Regions from separate parts of the Paenibacillus sp. 1781tsa1 genome, predicted to be linked through region 2. Evidence: riboswitches for the same ligand, from Rfam matches in the RefSeq annotation. Region 2 holds a riboswitch; each other region holds the start of a gene.

Region 1 (4,247 bases), 1.4 Mb from region 2:
TCAGCATCGATATCAAACAATGCCAGCTCAAAATCCTGCAGTGCTTCGGTCATCATGACATCACCCAATACATTTTTGACAAAGACGGTGCTTCCTGCACCGAGAAACGTAATTTTGTTCATCTTAACTTCAGCCTCCCTGAAAAATGTTGTACCCCAACTATAGGCCGATTCGGCACATATAACTATGGCTCAACCCCTCTCAAACATGGCATAATCCCATTTTTGTTTCCGTTTTCAACTAATAATGTTGTGCTTTAGCTGTTATAATTTAATTAGACATACAGATGGTGAACCTCGGAAGGAAACAAGGAGGGAGGGCATAAAATGAGAAAAATAGAGATGAATGTGGTTCCCACGGACTGGACACAGATGGAACTGGTCTTGTTGTTCTTCGGGTGGGAGGCGTGTGAACCCGCCCATTACTGGGGACCGGGTGTACGTGATTCCTATATTGTGCATTACATCCATGAAGGACGGGGCATCGTGTACATGGGGGATCAGGAATACAAGCTTAGCGAGGGACAGGGTTTTATCATTTTCCCGGACACGCTTATTCATTATGAGGCAGATCCGAAGGAACCCTGGACGTATTCGTGGTTCGGCTTCAAAGGTGTACAAGCCAAAGCATTCATGCAACGTGCCCAACTGAGCCCGGAGCGCCCGATATATGATGCCCATGATACGATTTCGATGGAACGGTTGTATACGGAGATGGTCCAAGCTTCCACGCGACCGGAAGGCGATGTGTTGAACCAGAGTCTATTGTACCGCTTGATGGCAGAACTAATCTCTTCTTCACCTGTGGAGGAAGAGATAGGGCAGCTCCTTTCGAACAAAGAAACGTACATCCGGCAGGCGGTGCAGTTTATGGAGAACAGGTACAGTCAGCGAACTTCCATTCTGGATATTGCCCAAGCTGTGGGGCTGGATCGTACGTATCTATCGGGATTGTTCAAAGAGCGATATGGCATGTCGCTACAGTCATTTTTTCTGGAGTACCGTATGAATCGTGCTGCCGAACTTCTTCAGAATCCAGGGCTGTCGGTCAGTGAAGTGGCCCATTCTGTCGGTTATACGGACCCATTATTGTTTTCCAAGATGTTTAAGCGTGTGACGGGCGTATCTCCGAAGGGGTCGAGAATTCGCGATTAGACGCACCTGGTGTTTCAAATTTAAAAGAAAAGTTTTGATCATTAAACGTTGTCCCGCTATACTGATACAGAAGTGTAATTGAATATGTGGAACTTGGTGCTTTGCCCGTCAGGGTGGAAGCTTAATAGGGAAGTCCGGTGTAATACCGGCGCGGTCCCGCCACTGTAACAGAGGAGTCAGGTAGCGATAATCCACTGGTTTAAGCCGGGAAGGAGCTGCAAGTGACGATGATTCTGGAGCCAGGAGACCTGCCAGGTTTAACAAACACAGTAGTACCCTACGGGAGATAGGAAGGTGTTTAGAGAGCATGATTTTTTCTGAAAATCTGTTTATTTAAGGCGTCCTCATCCAGTACACGGAGAGGGACGCTTTTTTTGTTATGGACGAAGAACATCATGACACATACATAGAGTTTTGGGGAAGGACGTTAGAGCACTTGAGCAGATATATCGTTAAACGATTAATACAACTGGTAGTCGTATTGTTCGGCATCACGTTCCTGACGTTCCTGCTAACCTATCTGTCTCCTGGAGATCCAGCCAGACTTATGCTTATGTCTACAGGGGTAACGCCATCCGATGAGCTGGTCAGGCAGGTGAGGTCGGAGCTTGGGTTGGACGAGCCCTTTCTCTACCGATACGGGACATGGTTGGGACAGGTGGTGACTGGAGACTTCGGTACATCATATAAATACAATCGTCCAGTACTGGACGTGTTGATGGCACGGCTCCCGGCAACGCTTTTGCTAACAGGAAGTGCCATGCTTCTGGTTATTCTGATTTCCTTTCCACTGGGGATGCTGTCGGCTGTCTATCGTAACCAATGGCTTGATCACGTCATTCGTCTGTTCTCTTTTGCCGGATTATCGATGCCCAGCTTCTGGTTGGGTATGCTGCTCATGTTGGTCTTCGGTGTACAGCTGAAGCTGCTGCCGGTAATGGGTAATTCCGGTTGGTATAGCCTGATTCTGCCTGCATGTACACTCGCGATTCCACTTGTTGCCCAGTACAGCAGACAGATTCGTGCGGTCCTGCTTGAGGAGACAAGCCAGAACTATGTGATCGGAGCCAGATCCAGAGGTGTGAAGGAGTCGATCATTATTTTGCGTCATATTCTCCCGAATGCCCTGCTGCCGATCGTTACCCTTATGGGCATGACAACAGGTGCTTTGTTAGGTGGTGCAGCGATTGTGGAAAGTTTATTTGTGTGGCCGGGCGTTGGACAGATGGCTGTAGATGCGATTTTCACAAGGGATTATCCTCTGATTCAGGGGTATGTCATCTGGATGGCGATCATATATGTCACCCTGAATCTGCTGGTGGATATATGGACTCATCTTCGTGATCCCCGAATCCGACTGGAAGTGGATATATAGATGAGAGCCTTCAGACTTGTATTACTGCAGAATCGCTGGTTCACCTTCCTGCTGTCTCTGACCGCCTTCTGGATTATTCTTGCCATGGTTGCACCGCTGCTTGCACCACACGATCCACTTGCAACGAACTTTGCCAAAGTGTTGCAGCCATCCAGCGCCGAGTATCCTCTTGGAACCGATCAACTAGGCCGCTGTGTATTATCTCGTCTTCTGTACGGTGCACGTACCTCGCTGCTGCTCACTTTTATGATGATTGGCATCGTGTTTGTGCTAGGTATAGCGATTGGAGTCATCGCCGGTTTTGCTCGGGGTGTGACGGATATGGTGCTCATGCGCCTGTCTGATACATTAATGGCATTTCCGGGCCTGATTTTTGCGATCGCTGTGGTGGGGATGCTGGGGCCGGGATTGTTCAATACGGTGCTGGCACTGTCGGTTGTCTGGTGGGCGAAGTATGCACGGATGGCGAGAAGCCTGGTGATTTCCCTTCAGCAAAAGGAATATGTCGCTGCCGCTGCTTTCAGCGGAGCACGTAAGTTACAGATTATCGGCAGGACGATCCTGCCCAATATGATGTCTCCAATCATCGTCATGGCGATGATGGATGTGGGTGGTATGATGCTGTCCATCTCGGGGTTGTCCTTTCTTGGGCTTGGCGCGCAGCCTCCGAACCCCGAGTGGGGGGCCATGTTAAATGAAGGCAGAAGATATCTGCAGACTGCACCATGGCTGTTGATATATCCGGGCTTGGCGATATTTAGCACCGTCATTATTTTTAATTTACTGGGAGACAGCCTGCGAGATGTGCTTGATCCCAAGAAAAATACAGCTTAACTGGAGGAACCAGAATGAAGAGGAATTTTCAAAAATCAATGCTGCTCACCCTCATATCCATGTTGGTTGTGTTCTTGCTTGCAGCTTGTGGCACTGCCAATAATCCATCGACCTCGTCTGATGCAACGGAGAAGTCGGCGGGTGCGGACAAGGGCACGACAAGTGTACCAACTCATCTGAATGTGGCCCTGTTCTGGCTTGGCAGCAGTCTGGACCCGGCAGAAGAATGGAATGGCTGGACGCTGACGCGTGCAGCGATTGGTGAGACACTGATCCAGTTTGACGAGGATATGAAGCTGGTCCCTAAAATTGCAGATTCTTGGAAACGAGTGGATGACACGACTTGGCACTTTCATATTCGGGAAGGTGTAACTTTCCATAACGGAAACAAAGTAACCGCAGATGCGGTGAAAAAATCGATTGAACGCTCCATTGAGTTAAACGAGAGAGGACAAGCGACTGTACCCGTAGCCTCGATGACTGCTGAAGGACAAGATCTGACGATTAAGACGACAGAGCCTTATGCGTCCCTGCTTGGTAATATTGCCGAGCCACTGTTTGTCATTGTGGATACGAGTGCAGATACATCCAAATTCAAGAGCGAGCCTATCGCTACGGGACCATTTATGGTGACAGGTTATACGCCGGATCAGGAGATCCAGGTGAAAAAGTATGACGGGTACTGGGGCAGCGCGGCAGATGTAGACACATTGACGTTGAAATATATCAAGGATGATAGCACACGTGCCCTTGCCCTGCAGTCTGGAGAGATTGATGTAGCCAGTAACGTGGGACGTAGCAATTTGACGTTATTCCAGGACAAGAGTCAATACACCATAGATGAAATTCCTAGCCTGCGTACCCAGTTCGTGTGGTTTAACACG
Region 2 (4,247 bases):
TACTGGCATTGGAATTGGTACTGGAAGCCAAAACCTTGTCCCCACGTTGATTCGTACGTCTCTCCTTCTCTTCACTCATGGCATCATCCCCTTCTGCAACTTTTTGTTCCGGTGCAGCAGGTAAGCAAAGAACGGCGCACCAACAAAGGCGGTGACAACACCGAGCGGAATTTCAGTTGGCGCAAGCAACGACCTTGCGATGGTATCGGCCCACACCATGAAGATTGCTCCACCAATGGCAGACAAAGGTACCAGCAGTCGATAATCCGGCCCCACCAGCAGCCGCAACATATGCGGGATCACCAATCCAACAAATCCAATGACACCTGATACCGAGACAGCCCCTGCGGTCAGCAGTGTGCCAACTGCCAGAACGGACAGCTTAAGCCTGTCCACGCCAATCCCGATATGTGCCGCTTGACGTTCTCCCAGCGCAAGCACATTCAACGAGCGTGCCCTACTCCAGAGAAAGACCAGCCCCAACAGAAAATACGGGAAAAGGATGGCCGTATACGACCACCCGCGTAAAGCCAGACTTCCCATCGTCCAGTATATAATTTCATTAATCGTCTGTTTCGACATGGTCGACAGGAAGGAAACCACTGCGCCCAGGAAACTTTGCATGACCACACCAGCCAGAATGAGGCTGTGTGTTGGTATTTTACGCCCTTCACGAGCCAGTGCCATAACAAACCATAACGTGATTACACCCGTCAAAAACGCAATCAAGGGTAACGTCCAGATCCCGATCAGTGCATACTGCAATCCGAAGAAAATCAGGAAAGCAGCCCCCACCGACGCACCGGATGATACACCAAGTGTAAACGGATCGGCCAGCGGATTACGCAGTACACCCTGGAAGCCCGAACCCGCAATGGCCAGTGAAGCACCCACGAGCACAGCAAGCAGTACGCGTGGAAAACGGACTTTCCAGATAATCTGTTCGGCTGCTTTATTCCAATCCGGTGTAATCCAGTCGCCCAACCAGGGAATTTTGTGAATCAAGATGCCTGCAATATCCCGGATTGGCAACGCTACTGAACCAATGCCCGTGCAGATGAGCACGGTGAGCACCAGCAGCACCATGCCCGTCGTTCCGAACAGGATCAGCTTTTTACTCATTGGAACAAGTCAGGGTAGATCGCTTTGGCTACTTCTTTCAACCCTTGAGTTACCCGTGGACCCGGACGGCTCAGCAGATTGGCATCCAGGCCAATAACCGCGTCATTTTTCACCGCTGTAATTTGATCCCAGCCGCTGCGTGCCTTGATGATCTGATCCAGTGTTTTGGAGTTTTCGTCAATTACATCGTTGGCATACAGGATCACATCCGGGTTGGAGGCAATGACGTTTTCTTCATTAATTTCATACCAACCATCTTTGTCCGAAGCAATATTGCTACCACCGGCTACAGTGATGAGTTCATCCATAAATTCACCTTTACCTACAGTCCAGCCTGGGGAGAATTCAACGTATACTTTTTTCTTCTCTTCCGGTTTAACTGCCTTCACCGCTTCGGTTACATCCGTCACGTCCTGTTTCATCTGAGTGATGATTTCTTGTGCTTTTTCCTGATGATCGGTGATTTTACCGAAGGTTTCGATATTGTTCATCACGTCGTCAATGGATTTAGGATCCGTTTTGAAAATGGTAATACCCAGTTCGCGCAGCTTCTTCACGGCATCCTCGCTCATCGAGATACCTGTGAAGACGATGTCGGCTTCAGCTGCAATGATCGACTCTTCATTGGGCTTGGTGATACCGCCCATTTTCGCTTTGGTTGTTGCTGCTTCAGGATAATCGTCATAGTCGGATACACCAACAATTTGATCGTCCAATCCAAGGGCAAACAGGGATTCCGTCTCAGCCGGAGACACGGATACAATTTTGGCCGGTGCCTTTTCAAAGGTAAACGATTCACCCGTTGCATCCGTAACGGTAAGTGGATATTGTGTTTTGAGGTCCGTCTGCGCCTGACCTTGGGACTGCTCCTGTGCTGGTTGCTGTGAAGTACCTGTACCCTCATTCGTTGTTGCATTGCCACATCCGGCCAAAGCCAGTGCGAGTGCCGCTGCACTTAGCAGGGACGCTACGTTTTTCCAATTCTTGAAATTCATTCTGTTATTCTCCCCTTCTCTATTTGTGCTATTTTCTTCCATCGTGCTCGAACTCTTGCTCCCCATGCCTTGGTGTTCCTGTGTAAGGTTTGAACTGCAACATTTACACGTTAACGGAGAGTGCAGAACCGATCTGAAGAAACGAAGTGTTCGCTTAAAGCTTTCTACAAGAAAGCTACATCGGAAGCATACGCTTATCACCGGATTTTCCCTTTCAAAAAAAGGATTCAAAAAATCTGGGGATAACAGCGATCGGAAGATGGTACTGCAATCGGAGTGACCTCGTGTAAAATTGGTCTCGGTTCATCTTACATGAACAATAAAAAATCCCCAATCCATACGTCCAGGATCAGGGATGACGTCTCGCATATGGCGATCTGTACATGTTCAACCAAAGGTTGTCCATGCGCATAGAATAGCCCGAAACGCTGTCCTTTCCTCGAAGGAACACCGGTTTGTACGTCCAGGGCAGGTAACCTGACTTACAGGAATCATCCTGTTTTACAGTGGCGGGACCGTGCCGGATTTGCACCGACTTCCCCATTTCACCCTTGTGTGTTTCACGACTCGTACCAATCTGCCATGAAAACAGCCTTCACACACGGGACCCTTGGTCGCTGATATGGTAAACCATTGCCGTGTAATTTCTGCATGTTGCATACTCGTTGAGACTTAACAGCCTGCACCGTATCTGTATCCATGTTGAAGTCACACTTCTGTTGTGATTATAGGGTATATTGTACATCCTTACAACCCGATTGGCGGAAAAGTCACTCTGCTGCCAAACCATTGATTCCCCTGTCGATCAAGCTGAACCTGAATCGCCTGTCCCGGTACGACATGTGTATCCCAGAACCCAAGCCCGGCAATCAGACGGGACAAGGCATACCGGATGACACCACCATGCGTAACCACAACTATGGTTGGCACTTGCCCCTCATCAACTTGGATCGAAGGACGACCCTCCAACAACATCTCTTGGAGAAAGGAATCCAACCGTCCGGTAAACTCCTGCCACGATTCCCCTCCGGGCGGAGTGACCTCCTGCGGCGCATCAATCCAGCTTCGGTACACAGAATTATCCTTAAGCTGATCATACGTCAGCCCTTCCCACTGTCCAAAATCATTCTCACGCAGACGCGAGTCAAACTTCACCTGTGCGTTGGCATCAGGAAGGATCTGTTCCAGCGTCTGCCGGCAGCGAAGCAGATCACTGCAATATACCTCGTGCCACAAAACACCGCTCAATTGTTCATGAAGCGGAGCCAGTTCTTCTTTGGCATTTGGCAACAGACCAATGTCGGTATGCCCCAGGTATCTTTTTTCCACATTCCACAGCGTTGTCCCGTGACGGACCCACAGAATGTTTCGTTTCAGTGAGCCGGGTTGATCCATATGTACTTCATTGCCTGCATTCCCTTCATTTACGGCCATAACAGCGTCCCTCCTGCCAGCCACACACCTAGCGTTATGATCACACACAGTACCACAAATGCCCCTGCTGACCAGAACATCAGACCTGATGTTCGCACAATATCCTCGGCTTCCATCGGCCGTGTGGCCTCGCCCATGTAGGCGCGAAACGAAGCAACTCCATGATACACGTTATGTCCGCCAAGCCGGATGCCCAGTGCTCCAGCCACCGCTGATTCGGGAAAACCGCTATTCGGACTTGGATGCAGTCTGGCATCCCGTGCGACCATGCGAGCTGCTCCTTTGGCGTCCAGCTTCATGACCCAGGCACCCACAATTAACAGCATCGCGGTCAGCCGCGCAGGTATCCAGTTCGCCACATCATCCAGACGGGCCGAGGCCCAGCCAAGATGCAGGTACTTGTCATTTTTATATCCGACCATGGAATCCAGCGTGTTGACGGCACGATAAGCCATAGCTAGAGGAGCGCCTCCAATGAGCGCATAAAATAACGGGGATACAATGGCATCAACGATATTTTCGGCAACCGTCTCTACCGTTCCCCGTACAACCTCCGGTTCGTCCAGATGCGCCGTATCTCGTCCAACAATCATACCCAGTGAACGTCTGGCCGCCGGCCAATCCTGCTGCTTCAGATGACGATACACTTCCATACCTGCATCCTTCAGCCCTTTTGAAGCAATGGTCGTTGCAATG
Region 3 (4,247 bases), 4.9 Mb from region 2:
CGGAATGTCGGAACTCTATGTTACCCTGTTCCTGTTGAACTCTATCATTGTGCCTTTCATGCTTATCCAGCAGATCAATATGGACAATCTGATGCCTTATTTTCATGTCGATACGGCAGGTGTAGGCAAAGGGAGTTGGTACATATTTTCTTTTTATGGCGAGATGATTGCCTTGCCTTTTGTCGTCAAGGGCAGTGATTTTCGCTTCAAGCCTGTATTATGGGGCATCATTATCTCGGGATTGCTAATGATGTTGATTATTGTGGAAACCATCACGTCGATTGGTGTGCCCATTGCCTCCAGACTAGTATACCCTTCGTATGAACTTGCAAGGCAGCTGCAAATTAGTGATTTCCTGGATCGGTTTGACCTGGCGCTGGCAGCGGCAACCTTGCCTGCCATGATTACCAAAATTGCATTTGATCTGTACTTTGTCTGTTGGGGACTGAAGCGAATGATTCCGAACGTTTCCGGAAAGGTCATGACTGGTCCGGTGGCACTGTTAGGCTTTGTTTGTGCATTCTGGTTTTTCAGAAACGCTATTCAGCTTTATCGTTTTACCCGGGAATGGACTTGGATTGCCATTGTTTTTGAAGTGCTGTTCCCGATTGTGTTGTTTCTTTTCCTTCGTCCTCGCAAAAAGGATAAAAAAGAATCTACCCAACAGAGATCGGGAGACCAGTCCAAGAAAGAGAAGCATGAACAGGGGCAAGGCTCCTCTGATTCGGAGAAGAATGGAGATAAAAAAAGGCAGGATTCTCATGGTGGAGAACTCCAGCCTTCCTGATATATTCCATCAAAAATCGTTATAGATGAAATGGGCAAAAAGAGGGGAAGCACAGTTTCCCTTCACAGAAGTACCCTGTATACTGTAGTCAGACTGATGAACATTCGGCTGAACTAACGGGGGGAACATGAATGGCTCAACATTTGGCAGGTGTACGTGTAGCATTGACTGGACCGCGAAAATCGAAAGAAATGTCCATACTGGTTGAAAAAATGGGGGGAATCCCGCTTGTGCGACCTGCACAAGGTACGGTATTCCTGGATGATCGGAGTATCAGGGATGGGTTGGTATCCTGGATCTCAGACCCGCCAGACTGGGCGGTGTTAACGACGGGTATGGGATTGGATGCATTGTTTGAAATGGCTGAGGATATGGAAGTCGCAGGACAATTGTTGGATGTATTATCGGAATCCTCCATTGCAGCGAGGGGATACAAGACGGTGAATGCGCTCAAAAAGCGCAAGTTAACACCGCTGGTACGAGATGATGATGGTAGCACGGACGGGCTCATTCGAGAATTCGCCCCACATGATCTCGCAGGGAAAAAGGTCATATTGCAGCTTCATGGGGAGACAGCTCCCAAACTCGTTGCATGGTTGGAAGAACAAGGTGCAATCGTCAGACAAGTGCTCCCTTACCGCCATGTACCGCCGGAAGAGGCAGAGCTGGAACAGTTGTTGAATGAAATTCTAAAGTTCGAGGTAGATGCCGTTGCGTTCACAAGTGGACCCCAGGTCAGATTCCTGACGCAATACGCGGCCTCCCAGGACAAGCTTGAGCCGATGCTTGACGCCTTCAGACAAGGCGTAATTCCTGCATCTGTAGGTAGAGTTACAGCAAACTCGATGCGTGAAGAAGGCATTGAGGCGCTGGTCATTCCGGAGGAAGAGAAGATGGGCGCACTCATCGTTGAGCTCGGACGTTACTTTGCGGCGGGGCGTGCGGCCAAGAGTAGTGGCCTGCAATCCTAGTTATCAATGACTATGGATGTATTTAATCATTCGGTAGATGCATGGTTTAAAACGAATCTTATATGTATGTTACATCAGGTTCTGATCCGTTTTTTTGGATCAGGACTTTTTTTTGGTTTGTCTGAAAATAGAAGAACGGACAAGTATCATAAGCATGGACATTATTTCCTGCGCGGTGTTATTATGAAAACAATATTGAATGAAAACAAGCAAGGTGCTCTTGCGTGCAGCAAGAGGTAACAGGGAATCGGGTGAAAGTCCCGAGCGGTCCCGCCACTGTAATGGTGAAGCCCTTTTTGATCCAAGTCACTCGGAAAGCCGGGGAAGACAGAAAAGGAAGCTGATGATCCAAAGCCAGGAGACCTACCTTGCATGTGTCACCTAACCCTTCGCGGAAAGGAGTGGTGTACGAAGAATCAGGAAATGGGCGAACAAGCGGTTCGCCTGGCTGGCCCCCCTTGGGCCACATAGTCACAGGACTACTCTCAGGGAGTCTGGACTATGTTCTTGAGTGTACGTACATGCGTATCCCATCCGTTACAAGGATGGGATTTTTTTGTTTTTATAGATAAATGTACATCCTTGCGATACCTACCCGATGTAGGGAAATTGCAGGTAGAGGAATAGATTAGTTGGATCACAACAAGTGATGTAAGAGCCTTGTTTGATAGTCTGAGTAAACAGAGCTGACGAGTTGGACATGCAGTACAGTGGGGGAGAAGGTCGGCATAGCCGTCCTTCTTCACTGTTTAGATCAGTTCGACAAGTGTGATGGAGGAGGAAAAGCAATGCATGATCAAGGCAAGCTGCTGATTATCGGGTTCGGTCCGGGAGCAATGGAACATATCACGAAGCGGGCACTCGAAGCACTTCAGGAGAGCGAGGTTATTATCGGATACAACACCTATGTGGATCTGATTCGACCTCTGTTAAACGGGCAAGCAATTGTACGCACAGGTATGACGGAGGAAGTAAGCCGTGCACAAGAAGCGGTCAGACAGGCGGAGATGGGCAAAATTGTTGCCGTAATTTCCAGTGGTGACGCAGGCGTATATGGGATGGCGGGTCTGGTATACGAGGTGCTGATGGAGCAAGGCTGGAAGCCGGATACGGGTGTTGCCGTCGAAGTTATTCCGGGCGTGTCGGCCATTCAGTCTTGCGCATCACTGCTTGGTGCCCCCGTCATGCATGATGCATGTACGATCAGCCTTAGTGATCACCTCACGCCGTGGGAGACCATTATTCGCCGGGTCGAAGCCGCAGCGTCCGCTGATTTTGTCATTGCCCTGTACAATCCACGCAGTGGACGGCGCACACGCCAGATCGTGGAGACACAGGAAATGATCCTTCGTTATCGTGACCCACAGACCCCGGTAGGTCTAGTGAAAAGTGCATACCGTGAGCGTCAGGACGTTGTCATGACCACACTCGAGGATATGCTGAATCATGATATCGGCATGCTGACGACCGTGATTATCGGCAACTCTTCGACCATGATGTACGAAGGACTCATGGTCACCCCGCGCGGGTATCAGCGGAAATATACGCTGAACACCGCGGAACAGTCGCTCAGACCCCATGAGCGACTACGCACGGAAGCCGAGCCATGGTCGCTCGGCGCAATGGAAGCCCGCGCTGCCGCCTCCGGCGAGGCAGCGGGTGAGAGCGCGGCCAGCGTAGCATCAGCCGCGCAGCCACAGGCGGAGCCAGCCCTGCGCGGCGCAAGCGCCGGAGCGGGCACGGCTCCGCAAGGGCAGCCGCCCGCTGGCGCAGGGGCTGCTGCCGCTACGCCTGCGGCAAGCCCGGCGAGCAGCGCTGGCACCGCCGTGCTTGCTGGCGAGCGACCTGCGCCCGTTGCGGCAGTTGCCGCGCCGGGCCAAGTCGCAGAAGCGCCACGCGCCGGCGCAGCTGCGCTTGCCGCCGAGGCGCTGACACGGCTCGCGGCAGGTGGCGCGCTCGCGGGCGAATCGGCGAGCCGCTGGCTGGACGCAGCTGCGCCGAGCCGAGAGGCAAGTGCACCGCAGGCTGCGACCGCAACGGCGGTACGCAACGTGCCCGAGCCTGGGCGTAAGGCGCCGCTGTTTGAAGTCGGCGTGTCGCCCGGCGTGGGCAACAAAAAATTTACCGCAGCCCAGATGGCGCTGCTGGCCCAGTGTGCAAGTGAAGACGGCGAACTGGAGTACACGCCGGAGCACCAGATTATTCTGAGAGTGCCGACATTTGAACCGGACTCGCTGGTTGAAGAGCTGCGTGCAGCGAATTTTATCGTTGTACCGATTGGTGATGTCATCAAGGTGAAGGCTTGTGACTTCTGCAACATGGAGAAGGACGATGCTGTCCCGATGGCTAACCATTTACAGGCCGTGATTGGCGGACTGGGTGCACCCAAAGAAACAAGTGTGGCGCTGAATGGGTGCGGTATGGCATGTTACGGGGCAGTGCTGGAGGATATCGGCATCGTGTATCGCAAAGGTGCATATGACCTGTTC

The links. Region 2 has a riboswitch for cobalamin ahead of NKT06_RS07400 (ABC transporter substrate-binding protein). Riboswitches for the same ligand answer to the same signal wherever they lie in the genome.
Region 1: another riboswitch for cobalamin. It lies ahead of nikB (nickel ABC transporter permease); the one in region 2 lies ahead of NKT06_RS07400 (ABC transporter substrate-binding protein).
Region 3: another riboswitch for cobalamin. It lies ahead of cobJ (precorrin-3B C(17)-methyltransferase); the one in region 2 lies ahead of NKT06_RS07400 (ABC transporter substrate-binding protein).

What each region holds. Positions count from the first base shown of each region.
Region 1 covers NZ_JAMYWY010000001.1:275,782-280,028, forward strand. The annotation lists gene melA (alpha-glucosidase/alpha-galactosidase) at 1-122, opposite strand, end outside; gene NKT06_RS01265 (AraC family ligand binding domain-containing protein) at 327-1,154, shown strand; cobalamin riboswitch at 1,232-1,424, shown strand; gene nikB (nickel ABC transporter permease) at 1,591-2,529, shown strand; gene nikC (nickel transporter permease) at 2,530-3,363, shown strand; gene NKT06_RS01280 (ABC transporter substrate-binding protein) at 3,378-4,247, shown strand, end outside.
Region 2 covers NZ_JAMYWY010000001.1:1,676,814-1,681,060, reverse strand. The annotation lists gene NKT06_RS07410 (ABC transporter ATP-binding protein) at 1-79, opposite strand, end outside; gene NKT06_RS07405 (FecCD family ABC transporter permease) at 76-1,122, opposite strand; gene NKT06_RS07400 (ABC transporter substrate-binding protein) at 1,119-2,117, opposite strand; cobalamin riboswitch at 2,568-2,706, opposite strand; gene NKT06_RS07395 (histidine phosphatase family protein) at 2,865-3,551, opposite strand; gene cbiB (adenosylcobinamide-phosphate synthase CbiB) at 3,542-4,247, opposite strand, start outside.
Region 3 covers NZ_JAMYWY010000001.1:6,529,116-6,533,362, reverse strand. The annotation lists gene NKT06_RS29210 (GerAB/ArcD/ProY family transporter) at 1-787, shown strand, start outside; gene NKT06_RS29205 (uroporphyrinogen-III synthase) at 919-1,758, shown strand; cobalamin riboswitch at 1,954-2,143, shown strand; gene cobJ (precorrin-3B C(17)-methyltransferase) at 2,547-4,247, shown strand, end outside.